Linked DNA regions of Sporocytophaga myxococcoides DSM 11118. Each later gene encodes a partner of the first gene's protein in a complex. Links are inferred from orthologs where the notes say so. Each region holds a gene or a part of one and is shown on either strand. Other genes may lie near its edges. The genes, in order: tsaE and tsaD.

Region 1 (9,982 bases):
AATTTTTACTTAAAACTGAAGATATAAAAAACAGTGTAGGATATTCTGAAAGAACGGATGCGGTAATTGAGCCAAGATTGTCTCTTCAGTGGTTTGTTGACATGAAGAAGTTTCTGGAGAAAAAGCCAGAAGTCCTTTCATCAGTGATGAATGACGAAATCCAGCTTATTCCGTCCAAGTTCAAAAATACATACAGACACTGGATGGAAAATATCAAAGATTGGTGTATTTCAAGACAACTTTGGTGGGGACAAAGAATCCCAGCTTATTATCTCATTAATAATCCGTCAGCAGAGCCTGTTGTCGCACTTTCTGAACAGGAAGCATTGGAACAGTTTCAGAAAAATTATCCAGGTACAAAAGCGTCAGATATAAGACAGGATGAAGATGTACTTGATACCTGGTTCTCTTCATGGTTGTGGCCGATTTCTGTATTTGATGGCTTTAAAGATCCTCAAAACAAAGACATTAATTACTTTTACCCTACTAATGATCTTGTAACTGCACCTGAAATTTTATTTTTCTGGGTAGCAAGAATGATCATGGCGGGATATATGTTCCGTGGTGAAATACCTTTCAAAAAGGTTTATCTGACAGGTATTGTAAGAGATAAACAAGGCAGAAAGATGTCTAAATCTCTTGGTAATTCTCCTGATCCGTTAGACCTGATTGAAGAATATGGAGCTGATGGAGTAAGGGTTGGAATGTTATTAAGTTCTCCAGCAGGTAATGATTTGTTATTTGATGAAAAACTTTGCCTTCAGGGAAGAAATTTTAGCAACAAAATATGGAATGCATTCCGCCTTATTAAAGGGTGGGATATTAAAGAAGGCTCTAATCCTGAAAATGCAGCTGCTATAGAATGGATGGAAACTAAACTGACAGCATCATTATCAGAATTGGAAGATAACTTCTCTAAATACAGACTATCAGATGCATTGATGACAGTATATAAGTTGGTTTGGGATGACTTTTGTTCCTGGTATCTGGAGATGATTAAGCCTGGCTTTGAGCAACCAATAGATCGCGATACTTACAACAAAACTATTAGCATCTTTGAGAGACTACTTAAAGTTCTTCATCCATTTATGCCATTTATCTCAGAAGAATTATGGCATGAAATAAAAGAACGTCCTGCAAATGATTGTTTGATTGTTGCGGCTTGGCCACAAACTAATGTTCTCAATAAAAAGATTATTGAAAGCGGAGATCTTGCAATTGAAGTAATTTCCAACATAAGAAATATTAGAAACACCAAACAGATTGCCAAAAATGATCCTCTAAAACTTCTGGTAAAAACAACTTCTGAAGAATTGGTAAACCATTTTGGTTATCTTATCAAAAAGTTAGCGTGCATAGAATCTATAGAAAGTACAGAAACTGCTATTGATGGTGCTGCTACATTTATTATCCGTAGCTCAGAATTTTATGTTCCGCTTGGTAATGCTATAGATCCTGAAAAAGAAAAGGAAAATCTATTAAAGCAATTGGAGCATAAACGAGGATTTCTTGCTAGTGTAGAGAAAAAGCTAAGCAATGAAAAATTCGTTGCCGGAGCACCTACTCCTGTAATTGAGCTTGAAAGAAAGAAAAAAGCAGATGCAGAAGCTGAAATTCAAGCTCTGGAAAAGAGTCTGGCCAATCTTTAAAAAGTACATTATACGAATCAATATTTGTAAAGTTTCTGTTTAAAACTTTTTCCTTAAAAAGGCTGAAAATTGACAAAAATTTTCAGCCTTTTTTTCATTTTTTCAGTACACTACTTTCATGTTTAGATCAACTATTAAGTATTACGGGATGAAAAAATTAATACTCCTTAGTTCCCTATTGTGCATACTTTCTTTTATAGGTGAAAGCTCTTTTGCTCAAAATCCAGCTCAGACAAAAAAGAAAGCCAAAGCAGCCAAAAAAGGCAAGAACAAAAAGAAAGAACCATATCAAATAGTATGGAAAGAAAGAGATTCTGATGGTGATGGTGTTCCAGATGGAAGAGATAAATGTATTCACACCCCCAAAGGAGAACCTGTAACAACTTTTGGTTGCCCGTACGATGTTGATTTTGATGGTGTTTACGACTACGAAGACCAATGTAAAAACGAATCCGGACCTAAAGAAAACAAAGGATGTCCTTGGGGAGACAGAGATAAGGACGGAATCATGGACAATAAAGATGAGTGTCCTGATGTTCCTGGATTAGCTCAATATAGAGGCTGCCCGGATACAGATGGAGACGGAATTCAGGACAAAGATGATCAGTGCCCTAAAGAAAGAGGTACAATTGCATTGAAAGGTTGCCCTCCAGCTTTTGTAGATACAGACGGAGACGGTGTTGGGGATTATGATGACCTTTGCATGAGAACTCCTGGTATTAAATCTAACAAAGGTTGTCCTGAAATTAAACCAGAAGAAAAGAAAGCATTGGAAGAAGCATTTAAAAATCTATTGTTTGAAACAAACAGTGATGTTATTATCAGCTCTTCATACAACTCACTAAACAAGCTTGCTTCAGTAATGGTGAATAATCCTAAATCAAAACTGCATTTAGAAGGACATACAGATAATGTTGGCGATGACAACTCTAACATGGATCTTTCAAAAAGAAGATCAGAATCTGTTAAACGTTACCTTGGAACCAAAGGTGTAAGTGCAAACAGAATCACAACTGATGGTTTCGGAGAAACCAAACCGGTAGACACGAACGATACCGATGCTGGCAGACAGGCCAACAGACGTGTAGAGATGAACATTATGTACGAATAGTATTATACCCAAATAATATCTAAATTAAAAAAATCCGGTCAAATTGGCCGGATTTTTTAATTATAGATCATTAGTACTTTTAACTTTCGGCTTTGTGTTCAACTTTTCAAAATCTAGCAGCTAAGATCAATTTCATATCCTTATACTTCATATTAAATTTCTTAGCTATATAAGGATTGGTAAGGCTTCCTTTATAAGAATATACCCCTTTCATGAACCACTCTTTAGAATATATCAATTCCTCTGTCCCACCCTTTTTAGCAATCTGCAAAATAATGGGAGTAAATATATTGCTTAATGCGGTTGTCGCTGTTCTGGCGACTCTTGATGCAATATTGGGGACACAATAGTGTATTACATCATATTTTCTGAAGACAGGATTCTTATGACTTGTAACCCTGCTTGTTTCGAAGCAACCACCCTGATCAATACTTACATCGATAATCACTGAATTAGGCATCATTTCAGCAACCATATCTTCGGTTACTACACAAGGACTTCCCTCGTCAGATCTTAAAGAACCTATTACTACATCTGCTTCTCTCAATTCTTTTCTTAAAGTAATGGTGTCAATTGTAGAAGTATAAATCTGAAGTCCCAGATCATGCTTTAATCTCCTGAGTTTATAAACCTGGTTGTCAAAAATCTTTACTTCACATCCCAATCCGGCAGCAGCTCGGACTGCATATTCCGCTACAGTTCCAGCTCCAAGAATAACTACTTTTGTAGGCGGCACCCCTGTAATTCCCCCTAATATAACTCCCTTACCATTCTTGCTATTGAGATATTCAGCTGCAATAAGCATAACAGTACTGCCAGCTATTTCGCTCATTGCTCTTACCACTGGCATCCCTCCTACCTTATCTTCAATAAATTCAAAGCCAAGAGCAATTAACTTTTGCTTATTGATAGCCTGAACAAGTTCTGGTGTAAGCGTTGAAATCTGAAGTGCAGAAAACAAAGTACTTCCTGGCTTCATCATGCTTATTTCCTGAATGGTTGGCGGTTCAATCTTTAGAACAATATTAGACTGAAATACTTCCTGTGAAGAATAGGCTATTTTAGCGCCAGCGTCACTGTATTCTTTATCTGAATATTTTGCAGATATACCAGCACCGGTTTCGACAACCACATCATGGCCATTATTAACCAACAATGCTACCGCCTCCGGAGTGAGACAGACCCTATTTTCCAGATCCTGTATCTCTTTAGGAATACCAATATTAAGACGGGTTGTACCTTCAGGAATTTTCAATAGTGCTTCCTGAGGATATAAGGCATGTTCTTTTGCCAGAGCTTCAATACCCGATTTTAAGCTGCTTTTCATGTTTTAGAAAGATGAAAAATTCTTTGTTGATTATTATCTACTTTTAGAGAAATTCTTAAATGATGAGGAGGAATAAGAGATTCTATTTTTGAAGGCCACTCAATAAGACATATATTTCCTGAAGAAAAATACTCTTCACTCCCTATATCAAGAGCCTCAGTCTCGCTTTTTAGTCTGTAAAAATCAAAGTGGTAAATGCTGTTGCTGTTAGTTCCTAGATATTCATTTACCAGAGCAAACGTAGGACTACTGACATTTTCAGAAACACCCAGTCCTTTGCATATTTCCTTGATCAAAGTTGTCTTTCCTGCTCCAATCTCACCTTCAAACAGCCATACCTTTTCCGATCCGGCAAATTTTATTATTTCCCCTGCTACTTGTTTGAGTTCGGAAAGGTCCTTGCTCAGTAATATTTTAAAAGGTTGTGTACTTTCTCCCATGAATTGATTGAAAGAAGAATGGTCTGGTTGTAAATTTACAAAAATTTATCAACCAGTCAATCCATTTACTCTCCCAATAAACCTTACTTTGGAGACAAGGTTATAAATGGAATAATCATTTCTTCCAGAGAAACACCTCCATGCTGGAAAGTATCTTTGTAAAAATTGACGTAGTAATTATAGTTATTCGGGTAAGCAAAGAAGTAATCTTCAATCGTAAATACATAAGCTGTAGAAACATTTCTTTTGGGAAGAAACATACGCTCTGGCTTTCTGCAGACATATACATCCTTTTCATCAAAGCCCAGGTTTTTCCCCTGCTTATATCTCAAGTTAGTATTTGTACTTTTATCTCCGATTATTTTAAATGGCTTTTTTACTCTTATAGTGCCATGATCAGTAGTAATGATCACTCTGCCTTTTTTCTCAGCAATCCTTTTTAATGCTTCAAGCAGCGGTGAATGCTGAAACCATGAATTAGTCAAAGATCTGTATGCTGATTCATCAGGTGCAAGCTCTCTCACCATTGCCATATCCGTTCGGGCATGTGAAAGCATATCGACAAAATTGTAGACAATCACATTTAACTTATTGTTCATAAGATTTGTGATATTATCCAGTAAAGATTTGCCGTGAGAAATATTGATAATTTTATTGTAAGAACTCTTAATATCCAGTTTGTTCCTTACTAACTGAGCTTTTAGAAGTTCTTCTTCGAAATTATTCTTACCTTCCTCCTCTTCATCACTTACCCAATATTGAGGAAATTTTTTCTCAATTTCGGAAGGGAGTAAACCTGAAAAAATTGCATTTCTGGCATAAGCAGTAGTAGTAGGCAATATGGAATAATAGTTAACCTCCTCATCTACATTAAAATAGGCATTAATGGTTGATTCTAGAACTTTCCATTGATCATATCTAAGATTATCAATAAGAATAAAAAACAAAGGTTGATCTTTTTCCAAAAGTGGAAAAACTTTCTTTTTCATGATCTGATGTGAAAGAACAGGTTTTGAAGAATTCGCATCATTTAACCATGACTCATAATTATCGATGATAAAATCAGCAAAGTTCTTATTGGCTTCACTTTTCTGCATATCGATAATATCCTTCATACTTTTGTTTTCGGTATTATCAATTTCCAATTCCCAATAAACCAATTTTTTGTATATCTCAGCCCACTCCTCATGTCCGATGCGGTCATTGTAGGCCATGCTAAGATTTCTGAAATCCTGCTGATAACTGATATTGGTTTTCTCTGTCACTAGTCTTTTATTGTCCAATATCTTTTTGATACTCAATAATATCTGATTCGGATTTAATGGTTTAATGAGATAGTCAGCGATTTTGCTTCCGATGGCTTCTTCCATGATATGTTCCTCTTCACTCTTGGTGATCATGATTACCGGAAGATTTGGTTTTATAGCTTTGATCTGGCTCAGTGTTTCCAATCCAGTCATTCCCGGCATATTTTCATCAAGAAATACGATGTCATATTTCTCTTCATTGCACTTCTCTAATGCATCTGCGCCGCTAGGTACAGGAGTTACATCATAGCCTTTATTATTTAGAAAAATTATGTGGGGTTTAAGTAGATCTATTTCATCATCCGCCCATAAAATATTATATCTTTGCATAGAATTAAAATTCGTAAACACTAAAAGTACATTAAATCCTTATTAATAAGTTTCGTTAACTTAAAAAGTTTTGAATAAGAAGAAAATATTCAACGATCCGGTTTACGGATTTATTACAATTCCCGGAAGTTTCATTTTTGATATTATAGAGCATCCCTATTTTCAGCGACTGCGAAGAATTAAACAATTAGGTCTTACCGACCTTGTTTATCCCGGAGCTCTCCATACAAGGTTTCATCACGCTCTCGGAGCCATGCATTTAATGGGAATGGCCTTAAACAGGCTAAGGAGCCGCGGGCATCAGATCTCCGAAGAAGAAAAAGAAGCTGCTTTGGCTGCCATATTACTGCATGATATTGGTCACGGTCCTTTCTCGCATGCCCTGGAGAAAACACTCCTTTCCCATATAGCTCACGAAAAGCTTTCACACCTTATTATGGAAAAGCTGAATAAAGAGTTTAACGGGAAACTAGATCTTACCATAAAAATGTTTCTTAATTTGTATGAAAGAAAATTCTTCCATCAGCTTATTTCGAGCCAGCTCGATATGGACAGAATGGACTACCTTAAGAGAGACAGCTTCTTTACTGGAGTAATGGAAGGAACCATTGGTGCTGACAGGATTATTAAAATGCTGGATATCGTTGATGACGAATTAGTTGTAGAGGAAAAAGGTATTTACAGCATTGAAAATTTCTTATCATCAAGAAGGCTGATGTACTGGCAGGTTTATTTGCATAAAACTACCGTATGTGCAGAAAAAATGTTGATTCAAATAATAAGGAGGGCTCAGCATCTATCCCTGGAGGGTGAAAAGTTATTTGCATCAGAGGCATTAAACGTGTTCCTGCAGCAAAAAATAACGCTTGAAGATTTCACTCAAAATCATCACTATCTGCGAGCTTTTACCAGTCTGGATGATTATGACCTGTGGGGAGCGATTAAAATATGGAAAAATCATAAAGACCCGGTATTATCGTTACTATGCAATCAGTTACTGGAAAGAAAGTTATTCCGAATAGAAATTTCCAGAATTCAATTTGATGAAGAAAAGATTGCTCAACTAAGGAGAGATGTGGCTAAAAATCTCGGATTGCCAGAAGAACACTCTGAATATTTTGTCGTAAACGGAGTTTTAAGAAACAGGGCATATCTTCCGGTTAGCAATAAAATAAATGTTTTGACCAAAAAGGGACAAGTACTGGACGTAGCCCAGGCATCTGACCTTCCCAACATAAAGGCTATAAGTAAAATAGTAAAAAAACATTATTTATGCTGGCCTAAAAATGTATCTTTGTAAGATGGTTCATAGTTAATAATTTGTTTAAATTAGTTTAATGGAATTTACAACAGGACAGATTGCCCATTTAATTGGGGGTGAAGTCAAAGGAAGTGATAGCCTGAAAATCAATAAACTGGCAAAAATTCAAGAGGGTCAGGAAGGTTGTATCTCCTTTTTATCCAACTTAAAATACGAACCTTATTTATATACCACCGAAGCTTCTGCTGTAATAGTTGACAAGAAATTCGTTCCAAAAAGCGAGGTAAAGACCACATTAATTCTTGTTGACGATCCATATACCAGTTTTACTACACTTTTAGAAGAATACCATAAATTCATTAGTTTTATGAAAACTGGTGTGGAGAATCCTTCTTTTATCGGACAAAATTCTACTACAGGAGAAAATATTTATCGCGGGGCATTTTCCTATATAGGCAATAACTGTCAAATCGGGAAAAATGTAAAAATTTATCCACAAGCCTATATTGGAGATAATGTTACAATAGGAGATAACACCATTGTTTTCTCAGGAGTAAAAATTTATTCAGATTCAAAAATCGGAAGCTATTGTACATTCCATTCTGGTTCAGTTATAGGTAGTGACGGTTTCGGATTTGCACCGCAACAGGATGGCACCTACAAAACTATTCCTCAAGTAGGTAATGTAATAATTGGAAATCATGTAGACATTGGCGCTAATACCGTAATTGATTGTGCAACTATGGGATCGACCGTTATTCATGACGGAGTAAAACTTGACAATCTGATTCAGATTGCTCACAATGTCGAAATTGGCAAAAATACAGTGGTCGCTGCACAATCCGGAATTTCCGGATCTACCAAAATAGGCGAAAATTGCGTTATTGCTGGTCAGGTAGGAATTGTTGGACATATTACACTGGCAAATAAAACTAGTATCGGAGCTCAATCAGGAGTTGGCAAATCTGTAACAACTGAAGGGACTGCCATTCATGGATCTCCAGCTTTTGAGTATAAGAAATTCCTGAAATCCAGCAGTGTTTTCAGAAAACTTCCGGAATTACAAAAAAGAATTGAAGAACTTGAGGAAAAAATTATAAATTTGCCGACTTTATAAGGTTAAATGAACGTAAAACAGCATACCATCAAGAGTCCCGTATCTATTTCAGGAGTAGGATTACATACAGGAGTAAAAGTAAACATGACTTTTGTACCTGCGCCACCCAATCACGGGATTGTTTTTCAAAGGGTTGATCTTGAAAACCAACCAATTGTTGAAGCAGACGTCGACTATGTAGTTGACCTGTCAAGAGGAACCACAATTGAAAAAAATGGAGCAAGAGTAAGTACAGTAGAGCACACGCTTGCTGCACTTATGGGATTGCAGATCGACAATGTACTCATCCAGATAGATGGTCCTGAAACGCCCATAATGGATGGAAGCTCTCTTCCATTTGTTGAGGCACTGGAGACTGTTGGATTTCAGGAGCAAAATGCCCTAAGAAACTTCTTTGAAGTTCCGCATAGCATCTTCTATAAAGACAACGAAAAGAATATTGAAATAGCAGCGCTTCCTCTTGATGATTATAGAGTTACCGTAATGGTAGACTATAATTCTCCGGTCTTAGGAAGTCAGCATGCTTCTCTTACAAACATCAACCAGTTTTCTAAAGAAATAGCATCATGTAGAACCTTCTGTTTCCTTCATGAACTGGAAATGCTTCAGAAACAAAACCTTATTAAAGGTGGAGATCTTAACAATGCCATCGTAATTGTTGACAGAGTTGTACAAGATCATGAGCTGGAGCATCTTGCTAAATTATTCAACAAAGAAAAAGTAGAGGTTAAGAAAGAAGGAATTCTAAATAACCTTGAACTACGTTATAAAAATGAGCCAGCAAGACATAAACTGCTTGATGTAATCGGAGACCTTGCACTAGTAGGTAGACCGTTAAAAGCTCAGATTCTTGCGGCCCGTCCTGGACATGCTGCAAACGTAGCATTTGCGAAAAAAATCAAAAAAATCATGAAAGAGGCATCTAAGAATCAGATCCCTCATTATGATCCAAATATGCCTCCGGTACTTGATGTAAATCAGATATACAAGGCATTACCTCACAGATATCCGTTTAAGCTTGTTGATAAAATATTTTATCTTGATGAGACAACGGTAGCAGGTATCAAAAATGTAACCATCAATGAGCCATTTTTCCAAGGTCACTTCCCTGGAAATCCTGTAATGCCAGGAGTCATGCAAATTGAAGCAATGGTTCAAACAGGCGGAATTTTAGTATTAAATACAGTACCGGATCCTGACAATTATTGGACTTACTTCCTAAGTATAGAAAGCTGCAGATTTAAAAGATTTGTAGTTCCCGGAGATCAGATAATATTCAAATGTGAGTTATTGGCTCCAATAAAAAGAGGAATTGCTAAAATGCAGGGACAGGCATTTGTTGGTAATAATCTGGTTTGTGAAGCAGTAATGTCTGCAAGTATTGTAAGGAAAGACACAGGAAAATCCCTATGAATCAACCTTTAGCTTATATACATCCTC
Region 2 (10,030 bases), on another replicon or contig:
GAAAACCTGCTTATTTAATTCCTGCTCATTGGTTTTAATTTTGGACTCAAATTCTATGACATCTTCCACCATTTTTGGGTCAGACTTCAGGATGTCAACATCAAGATTGATACGAGGAGACATTAAATCACCTTCAATACCCATTAATACATCTACCGGATACCTTGTTTTAAATTCAGGATTCTTTCTTACCCTTCCTGTATCAATAAGAGGAGCAAGGGAAACATTTTGCCTATAGGCTGCCCTAATATCAAGCAACCCCTTATAAGGATCTCCAGTCCAGGAAATACTGCTATTGGGGAGCAAGTTGAACTCTTTGCTGATAATATTTGCAAGGGAGAAGTTGTAGGTACCCGTTTTGATTCTGTAGTTTCCAAACATGTTAAAATCACCACGGGTATCAATGCTCATTTTTATATTTCCAGATCCATTTCCTTTAAGTTTGTCACCTGCTTTTTTATCAAAAATAATTTCAATATTCGCATCGGTAGTCATATCGAAGTTAAAATCAAGTGTTATCCCTGATAAATCAACAGTTTCTTTGGTAATGGCAGCTTTACTTTTGGAAGTTGTAAAGGTAATATAACTTTGTTCTTCGACGGTGGAGTATTCTGTCATTGGAATATGAATATCAGTACCTTTTTGAGATCTGGCATTAGCTGTTATCTTAAGATCTGAAAAAGCGCCCAGAATTTCCAGATTTCCGCTTACAATTGCCTTGCCATAGAATAATTCATTGTCTTTTTCTGTAGTATTCAATACACATACATTATTCAGGTATCCTTTAAGGTTTACCACGAATTTCCTGAAATTGTCATGAAAAATACCCCCATCTAAAACGGCGTTATTTCCTTCTGAGTCTTTTAATTTTAGTCTTTTGAATCCAATAAGGTTTTCGTCGAAATAGACATTGTCAGAGAAATAATAAGTTGTGCCCAAGTAATCTACTTTGAATTTTCCATTCTGAACATTGCCAGTGCCTTTTAATACAATGTTTTTTAATGATCCTCCAATAGTGAAATCCCCTGTGATTTTACCAGACACTTCAGAAATTACACCTTTGAATATCGGATTAAGAAGATCCAAATCTGCTTTATCTAATTCAGCAAAGAGATTCAGCTTTTCGCTTTCTCCGTTTTTTCCTGGTTGAATATTTCCTTTTACATTAATTATGATGTTGCTCAAACGTTCCACTTCCACATCAAGGTCCAGAACGCTTTTTTCAGTGTTCCATGAAGATGTACCGATGATATTTCCTACAAGGAAATTATTCACATGGAAATTATTTATGAATAAACTGCTGCCAAGGTTAGGGTTGTTGAAAATATCATGAATATTAACTGATCCGGTAAGTACACCTTTTAATGAAACGTCTGTCAGCAATGGGTTTATGGTTTCCAACTGAAAATCTATAACTTTAAGAAAAGCCTCGTCAGAAGGCTCTTGCGATAAAGTCCCATCCAGGCTTACGGTTTGTTTATTGTTGGATACTGTAAAATTTTCAAAAAGGACCTTTTCTGAATTGAATGAAATAGAGTTAGAAGGATCAATTGTCCATTTTTTATTTAGAAGATTCAGGAATGAATTATTATTAAGGTTTACAACTCTGTAATCTTCATTGAAGTCAAGATTTCCTGCCAGTTTAGCAGAATTGTTGCTGCCTTTTTGTGCAATCTGCGATGTGAAGTTTACTCTGGTCCCATTCCAGATACCCTCAACTTGAAGGTTCTTGGTAGGGGTAAAAGATTTAAGAATCTGTTCATCCGATTTTACAAAGAACATCGCCAACACATTACTGCTGTCTGATAGTTTGGAAGCGGAGATTTGTGCTTCTGTTTTTAATAGCTCATATTCATTGTAATACAACGTATCAATTTTAGTATATAAGTTTAGGATACTTGAGTAACCGGAAGTGAAATCCCCTTCAATGTTAACACCAGGAGATAAATAAAGCTTAGGAAGATATATTGCTAAAATAGCATTGATATCTGTGAGATTGATTTTAAAATCAAGATGGTACTTGTCATACGATTTCTTCTTGTTAGCATAATATTTATCAAGCTCACTTTTTTTGTTCCGAGCAGTCATTTCATATTCATGCCACAGAGTTTCAATATTTGAAGCCAATGTAGTGAAGTTAAAATTGCCTTCTGCCTGTATACTTGCCAAGTCGGATTTTACTGAGAAATTCCTTATGCTATCTGTTTTTGAGCTGAGTATTTGCATGGAGTCCAGAAATACTTCTTTGTTTTTATAGACCAGATAGCTATTTCTGAAAATTGCTTTACCAAATATTTCATCCAATGTCATTCCTGTGAAATTAAAATCAGCTTCAGTCTTCACGAAAGTCTCTATTGGAGATAGGTTTAATGCTTTCAGGTTTGCTTTTTCCAGATTCGCCTGAATATTAAAATGATTATTGTTTTTGTTCAGATCAACTTCTCCATTAACGGAGAGTACAATATTACTGTCTTTTATGGCTACTGCTCCACTAAAGAACTGCTTACTAAGAGTGGCAGTTGTAGTGATATTTTTATAATTGTAATTGTTTACACCAATCCTGTGAACTTTTCCATTGATAAAAACTTCTGCATCATCTAGAGTAAAGCCTTTGCCTTCAATAGTCCCTTCCATGTCCAGCAACTGAACTTTATTTTCATATCCTACAAGCTTACCAAGATTGAATGACTTTGTAATCAGGCTTCCCTTGTAATGGGCTTTAGGGTGTGTGTTCTCCTGAATCTTCAAATTGATGTCAGACTCAACCATACCCAGTCCGGTAGTAAAATTACCCTTTGCTACAAAGTCATTTAGGAAACCGGTGAATATTCCATGTCCTTTTATTTTGCCCAGTTTTTTAAGGAAATTAGCGGCTTCATCGCCCACATATTGCTGAATGTCAGCAGCAGTAATGTCTGTTTCCTTAAAATTAAGATCCATAAAAGTTTTATCCAGTTCGGGTAAACCATCAAACTTGGTTTTACCTTTCATTCTGCTCCTGTTACCAAATTGCAGATCAAAATTGCTGACGGAAAAATTAATGACCTTTCCTTTAAATTTCCCGGAAAGTGTATAAATGTCATTAAAGTCTTGCAGGTCTGGGGCGAAATGAGAAAGGTTTCTGCTCGTGATCACTGATTGTTTGATATTACCTGTCATGACAATCTTTTCATTAAAATCTCCCAGATCGTCTATAGTGTTGTAGTCAAATCTGACATAATCTTTTACAATACTTTCCCCAATTTCGGCATAGAGGTCTTTAAACTCCATGTTTCTTTTGGTAAAGGTAAAGAGCGTTATGAGCTGGTGAACATTCAGTTTGGTTTGTCTGTCATTAGTGCTTAAGCGATGTACATTTATCTGAACAGTATCCTTAAAGAATTTAAGTTTAGTAGCATCAGCAGAAATATCAGTGAGTGCAAAATGATAATAATCGTATCCGTATGTAATTTTGTCCTTTCTGAAATCATGGTAAGAAAAAAGCATGTTTTCTACATTGACAGCTTCGATTACAAAAGGAGCAGATTGTGTTGCTGATGTATCAGAGGAAGCTGAAAGGTCCTGGATAGCAGCCACAAAGTCGGAAATATTAATGCCTCCATCTGTATATCTGAATACTTCAACTTTCCCGTTTGCCAGACTTATTTTGTCTATGGCTACTTTACCATAAAGGAGATTTAGGAAATTCAGATCAACTTTTGCATAGCCTACAGAGATCATTTTACCATTATGAGTATCATTTACCTCCAGCCCTTCCAGGATAATCTTGTCAAACCAATTGATGTCGACGTATTTTACCGAAATAGGATAATGCAGTTTTTCTGAAAGATAGGCAGATGCCTTATTGACGGCCCAGGTTTGTACTTTTGGGGAGCGAATGGCAAAAAGCAATCCCACCAGCAAAAGGATAATACCTAATGCAGTAAATGAGATGGTTTTTGTTAACCTTTTAAAAAAAATCAGGTATTTTCGCCTTTTATTCAAAATTTACAAATGGGTCCTTATATTTTAGCAATAGAATCATCCTGTGACGAAACCGCCGCTTCGGTAATTGGCAACGGTAAAATTCTTTCAAATATTGTTGCAACGCAAGATGTTCATATTAAATATGGCGGTATTGTTCCTGAGCTTGCCTCAAGAGCTCACCAACAAAATATAATTCCAGTTGTCGATCAGGCATTGCTAAAAGCAAATATAACAAAATCCATGCTAAATGCAGTTGCTGTAACAAAAGGCCCAGGTCTTTTAGGATCTTTACTGGTTGGAATTTCTTTTGCAAAGTCATTTGCTTTGGGCTTAGGAATACCCCTTATTGAAGTGAACCATATGCAAGCTCATATATTGTCACATTTTATAGATGAACCAAAACCTGAATTTCCATTTATTTGTCTGACAGTCAGTGGAGGACATACTCAAATAGTTTTGGTTAAAGATTATCTTGAAATGGAGATTCTGGGAGAAACACAGGATGATGCGGTAGGAGAGGCATTCGATAAATCAGCTAAGTTGCTGGGACTTCCATATCCTGGAGGGCCTTTGATTGATAAATATGCTCAGGAAGGAAACCCCCAGGCTTACTCTTTTCCGAAAGTAGATACTCCAGGCTTGAATTTTTCTTTTAGTGGGATAAAAACTGCAATTCTTTATTTTCTTCAAAATAATACAATGAAGGATGAACAGTTTATTGCTAAAAATCTTAATGATATCTGTGCAAGTATTCAATATACTCTAATTGATATACTTATGAGAAAACTCAGGAAAGCAGTGCAGGAAACAGGAATCAAAGAAGTGGCAATTGCCGGTGGCGTATCGGCAAATAAAGGATTGAGAAAAGAGCTTGAAACAGAGGCTCAGACAAAAGGTTGGAAAGTGTACGTTCCTGATTTTCAGTATTGCACAGATAATGCCGCAATGATTGCAATGGCAGCACACTTCAAATATGTAAAAGGAGATTTTAGTAATCAGGCATTAGTACCTGATCCAAGAATGAATTTTTAAAAGATGGCAGCAAAGGAAAAAATATCGTCAGATATCAATATCAGAAATAAAAAGGCAGGTTTCGAATTTCAGTTTCTTGAAAATTTTACTGCTGGAATGGTTCTAAGAGGAACTGAAATTAAAGCTATCCGGCAGGGGAAAGTTAATTTTCAGGATGCCTTCTGTTTTTTTAGGGGAAATGAATTGTATGTCAAGAATATGCATATCTCAATTTATACAGAAGGAAGTTACTACAATCATGAACCATTAAGGGACAGAAAGCTGTTGCTCAACAAAAAAGAATTGAGGAAATTACTTATCAAAGGTGATGAAAAAGGGCTCACAATTATACCCGTCCGGTTGTTTGTGAATGACAGAGGATTTGCCAAATTGGAAATAGCTTTAGGTAAAGGGAAAAAACTCTACGACAAGCGAGAAGATATTAAGGCAAAAGATGTTAGGAGAGAACTTGAAAGAGATCGTTATTAATGATAAGTTTATTTTTTTATATTTAAGCTGAAAAAAATTATATAAATAATGCATCAAGAGCCTTTATTGGAAATTTACGGAGTCTGTAATCTAAGTGTAGTGCCTGTTAAAATAGAACCATCCGACAAAAGTGAAATCGGAACGCAACTTCTGTTTGGAGAACTTTTTACGATATTGAATAAGTCACAAGATGGAAAATGGGTCTACATAGAAATCGTTCAGGATCAGTATAAAGGCTGGATTGATTCAAAGCAGTATGAACCTGTAAGCAAGGAGTATTTCACTGAATTTCAAAAATTACAGTGGCCAGTTTGTAAGGATGTAATGGGTGTGATTCAGGGAAATGGGAAGTATTTTCCTATCTTGATGGGAAGCACTTTGCCTTTTTATAATAATGGAACAGTAATAATCGGAAAAAATATTCTCCGGTTCGACGGTGAAGCTCAGTTTATTAACCATACTCCAGATCTGAAATTTCTTGAGCGCACGGCCAAATTTTATTTGTCAGCGCCTTATTTATGGGGAGGTAAGTCTCATTTTGGAATAGACTGTTCTGGTTTTACCCAACAGGTAATGAGGTTCTGTGGAAAGCAACTGCCAAGAGATGCATATCAGCAAGCTGAATGTGGTTTTAAAAAGCCTTATTCTGAGCGTCTTCCAGGAGACCTGGCATTTTTTCATAATGCACATGGAACAGTTGTTCACGTAGGTATTTTACTTGATCAGAATTTGATCATCCATGCTTCGGGTGAAGTAAGGATAGACGCGCTGGACGAAAATGGAATTTTCAATAAGGAGAAAAATACCTATACTCATAAGCTTTCCTCCATCAATCAAATCTTTTAACTAAATAAGCATTAGCCATTGAAAAATCCGGAAATCAATAAAATCAGTCACTCAGTTGTAATTTCTCATGATTATACGGACTTTTTTTAATGCTTAATCCCGTTAAAAATCAGAGAATTTAGAATTTTAAGAAATTTTCTTACCTTTGCACTCCGTTTTTAGAGAAAAATATTCTGTTGAAAGGCGGATAAATATTTTATGTTAAACCAAAATTTCAGTCGGACTGCCCGACGGCTGATGTAAATAGGGCAGACTATTAATTATTATGGCAAAACCAAAAGAAGATTTTAACTGGGAAAGCTTTGATACCAAAGGTTTCGGTTCAGGTTATGATGCTAAGAAAAGAGCAGAATTAGAAGCTCTTTACGAAGGTACTATTACCCAGGTAAATGAGAAAGAAGTTGTTAAAGGTACTGTTGTAGGTATCACAGACAGAGATGTGATCCTTAATATTGGCTTTAAATCAGACGGATTAGTTCCATTATCAGAGTTTCGTGATCTTGAAGATCTGAAAGTAGGACAAGAAGTAGAAGTGTTCGTTGAAGATCAGGAAGATGCTCAAGGACAGCTTATCTTATCAAGAAGAAAAGCTAAAATCGTTCAGGCTTGGAGCAATATTCAAAAAGCACTTGATAACGATATCGTTATCGAAGGAATTGTTAAAAGAAGAACTAAAGGTGGTCTTATCCTTGATATCTTCGGTGTTGAAGCTTTCCTTCCAGGTTCTCAGATTGACGTGAAGCCAATCAGAGATTTTGATGTGTTTGTTGGTAAGAAAATGGAGGTAAAAGTTGTAAAAATCAACTATACCAACGATAACGTAGTTGTTTCTCACAAAGTACTTATCGAGAAAGATATTGAGAAGCAAAAAGCTGAGATCCTTAACAACCTAGAAAAAGGTCAAGTACTTGAAGGTGTTATCAAGAATATGACAAACTTCGGTGTGTTCATTGATCTTGGAGGCGTTGACGGATTATTGCACATCACAGATATTTCATGGGGTAGAATCAATCATCCTGAAGAAGTTCTTAAACTTGATCAGAAAGTTAATGTTGTTGTACTTGACTTTGATGATGAGAAGAAGAGAATTTCTCTTGGTATGAAACAACTTACATCTCATCCTTGGGATTCACTTCCTGAAACTATTCAGGTTGGTTCTAAAGTTAAAGGTAAAATTGTGAACGTTGCAGATTATGGTGCATTCCTTGAAATCCTTGCAGGAGTTGAAGGTCTGATCCACGTTTCTGAAATGTCATGGTCTCAGCATTTGAGAAATCCACAAGATTTCATCAAAGTTGGTGATGAGCTAGAGGCTGTTGTTCTTACTCTTGATAGAGAAGAAAGAAAAATGTCTCTTGGTATCAAACAATTAACTGAAGATCCTTGGACTAAACAAGATGTACTTACTAAGTATGCTGTTGGTTCTAAGCATTCAGGAGTTGTAAGAAACCTTACAAACTTCGGTCTGTTTATTGAGCTTGAAGAAGGCATCGATGGACTGGTGCACGTAAGTGACCTAAGCTGGACTAAGAAAATCAAACATCCTTCCGAATTTGTTAAAGTAGGAGATAAACTTGATGTTGTAGTTCTTGAGCTAGATGCTGAAAACAGAAGACTTGCTTTAGGACACAAACAACTTGAAGAAAATCCTTGGAATACATTCGAAACAATCTTCACTGTAGGTTCTTCTCACAAAGCAACTATCATTCAGAAAAATGATAAAGGAGCTGTTCTTGAGTTACCTTACGGAATCGAAGGATTCTCAAGTGCAAAAAATCTTGTAAAACAAGATGGTAAAACAGCAGAAGTTGGAGAAAGCTTAGATTTCAAAGTTCTTGAGTTCTCTAAAGATGAGAAGAGAATCGTTTTATCTCATACAAGAGTTCATTCTGCAGCAGAACAAGCTGAAGAAGCTAAAGAAGTTAAGAAAACTGCAAAAGCAAAAGCTCCTGCAAAAGCATCTTTACCTGAAGTTGAGAAATCAACACTTGGAGATTTAGAAGCACTTTCTGATCTTAAGAAGCAAATGAATAAAGACGAAGCTACTGCAGAGAAAAAAGCTAAAGCTAAGAAAAAAGAAGACGGAGAATAATTCTCTTTCATAAATAGAAATGCTCGTGAGAGCATTTCTATTTTATAATAAAATGTTATTTTTTTTTGAAGTTATAAGTATTTATTATAAGTTTACATCACCAAGATATGGTTCTGTGGCCGAGTGGCTAGGCAGAGGTCTGCAAAACCTTTTACAGCGGTTCGAATCCGCTCGGAACCTCAAAAAAGCCCTTAGTTTACTAGGGGCTTTTTAATTTTTATCTGATAATATTTTTTATAGACCAATTGTCAGTAAAATCATATAAACAATACTAATGTCTCTTTTAAAATTTCTGAAAATATTTATCATATTAATTAAATTGTTACGTATTAAACAGATACTAAAAAAATCTTTTCAATGTTTACTCAATATAGACTGAAGGTTATCCTAGTCCTTCTTCTGTTGTTTTTTCATTTTAATATAAATGCTCAGAACAATAAGAAGGAAGTAAGGAGATTATCTGACGAGGCCGCTAATTTTTTCAGAATTGGTAAGTCTGGCGATCAGGAAGCATTTATAAAAGCTTTGAATTTATTTTTAATAGCAGATAGTTTACAGCCTGATGATCCCGAAATTTCATATTCAGTGGGACTATGCTATAATCACACAGATCAGAAGCTAAAAGCTTTGCCATATCTGGAAAAAGCTAAAACTGGAGGAGTAAAATATCCTGACCTTGATTATTATCTTGCTGTTTCTTATCACCTTGCTCATAGATTTCAAGAGGCCATAGTATTATTGAACACTTACAAAAAAAATGTTCCTTCTGATAAGCAAATTGCTGATAGACTCATATCTAATTGTGAGAATGGAATTGAATTGGTGAAAACTCCCAAAGAAGTAAAAATTACGAATCTTGGTCCGAATGTCAATTCGAAATTTCCGGATTATCATCCTTCTATTTCTGCAGACGAAAGTACAATCATCTACATATCCCGCAGAGACAGCACTACAGGAGGTCAGATAGATATTCAGGACAATAAATTTTTTGAGGATATATACATCTCTAATAAAGTAAACGGAGAATGGACTAAACCACAGGATTTGGGAAATGGCATCAATACTGCGTCTCATGATGGTTCTGTAGGTCTTTCTGCAGATGGTCAGGAATTATTTATCTACAGATGGTCTAAAGAAAATCACGGTGATTTGTTTGTCAGTGATCTAATGGGAACAGAATGGTCTGCACCACGCAATATTGGCAGTAATATCAATACCAAAGCCTGGGAGTCAGATATGAGTATTACTCCGGATAAGAAAATAATATTCTTTACCAGTGATAGAGCAGGAGAGGGGGGGCGTGATATTTACATGGCGAGAAAATTACCTAATGGCGAGTATGCCAAACCAATTAATCTAGGACCTAAGATAAATACAAAGTTTGATGAAGATGCTCCTTTCATTCACCCGGATGGAAAAACACTGTATTTCAGTTCTAAGGGACATAAATCAATGGGGGGATATGATATTTTTTCTTGTACTATAAATCTAGAAACAGCTACTATTCTTACTGAGCCAGTGAATGTAGGGTATCCTATTAATACTGCTGATGATGATGTTTTCTTCGTATGGTCTGCTGATAATAAGAGAGCTTATTTTGCATCTGAAAGAGAGGGAGGGTACGGA

Evidence for each region.
Region 2: the proteins of tsaE (region 1) and tsaD are in contact, whole or in part, in a crystal structure (PDB 6N9A), measured with the Thermotoga maritima proteins. The link is inferred for Sporocytophaga myxococcoides DSM 11118 from one-to-one orthologs. Residues at the interface, in WP_004082108.1 of Thermotoga maritima: Leu37, Gly38, Lys46, Lys57, Val59, Lys60, Ser61, Thr63, Phe64, Thr65, Leu66, Met67, Val69, Pro71, Tyr82, Arg83, Leu84, Asp86, Asp88, Phe89, Asp93, Ile128, Asp130, Glu131, Arg134; in WP_004082750.1 of Thermotoga maritima: Cys10, Asp11, Arg49, His50, Leu82, Gly84, Gly135, Gly136, Glu154, Thr155, Leu156, Asp157, Asp158, Ser159, Glu162, Asp165, Lys166, Arg169, Leu170, Tyr175, Lys213, Thr214, Leu217, Tyr218, Gln221, Arg222, Asn324.

Annotation. Positions count from the first base shown.
Region 1 is NZ_AUFX01000009.1:81,154-91,135, forward strand. The notes cover bases 2,806-5,743. They hold tsaE (tRNA (adenosine(37)-N6)-threonylcarbamoyltransferase complex ATPase subunit type 1 TsaE), read right to left. Parts: upstream 4,528-5,743; coding sequence 4,084-4,527; downstream 2,806-4,083. Other genes in these bases: K350_RS0111215 (alanine dehydrogenase), read right to left, coding at 2,867-4,087; porX (T9SS response regulator signal transducer PorX), read right to left, coding at 4,611-5,743. Outside these bases: K350_RS0111205 (valine--tRNA ligase), read left to right, coding at 1-1,649; K350_RS0111210 (OmpA family protein), read left to right, coding at 1,798-2,760; more of porX, read right to left, coding at 5,744-6,164; K350_RS0111230 (HD domain-containing protein), read left to right, coding at 6,235-7,464; lpxD (UDP-3-O-(3-hydroxymyristoyl)glucosamine N-acyltransferase), read left to right, coding at 7,502-8,542; K350_RS0111240 (bifunctional UDP-3-O-[3-hydroxymyristoyl] N-acetylglucosamine deacetylase/3-hydroxyacyl-ACP dehydratase), read left to right, coding at 8,549-9,955; lpxA (acyl-ACP--UDP-N-acetylglucosamine O-acyltransferase), read left to right, coding at 9,952-9,982. UniProt on the Escherichia coli protein: Required for the formation of a threonylcarbamoyl group on adenosine at position 37 (t(6)A37) in tRNAs that read codons beginning with adenine.
Region 2 is NZ_AUFX01000005.1:579,642-589,671, forward strand. Bases 3,010-5,995 are described here. They hold tsaD (tRNA (adenosine(37)-N6)-threonylcarbamoyltransferase complex transferase subunit TsaD), read left to right. Parts: upstream 3,010-3,993; coding sequence 3,994-4,998; downstream 4,999-5,995. Other genes in these bases: K350_RS0108460 (translocation/assembly module TamB domain-containing protein), read right to left, coding at 3,010-3,984; smpB (SsrA-binding protein SmpB), read left to right, coding at 5,002-5,466; K350_RS0108475 (C40 family peptidase), read left to right, coding at 5,515-5,995. In the rest of the region: more of K350_RS0108460, read right to left, coding at 1-3,009; more of K350_RS0108475, read left to right, coding at 5,996-6,312; rpsA (30S ribosomal protein S1), read left to right, coding at 6,578-8,404; K350_RS0108490 (OmpA family protein), read left to right, coding at 8,762-10,030.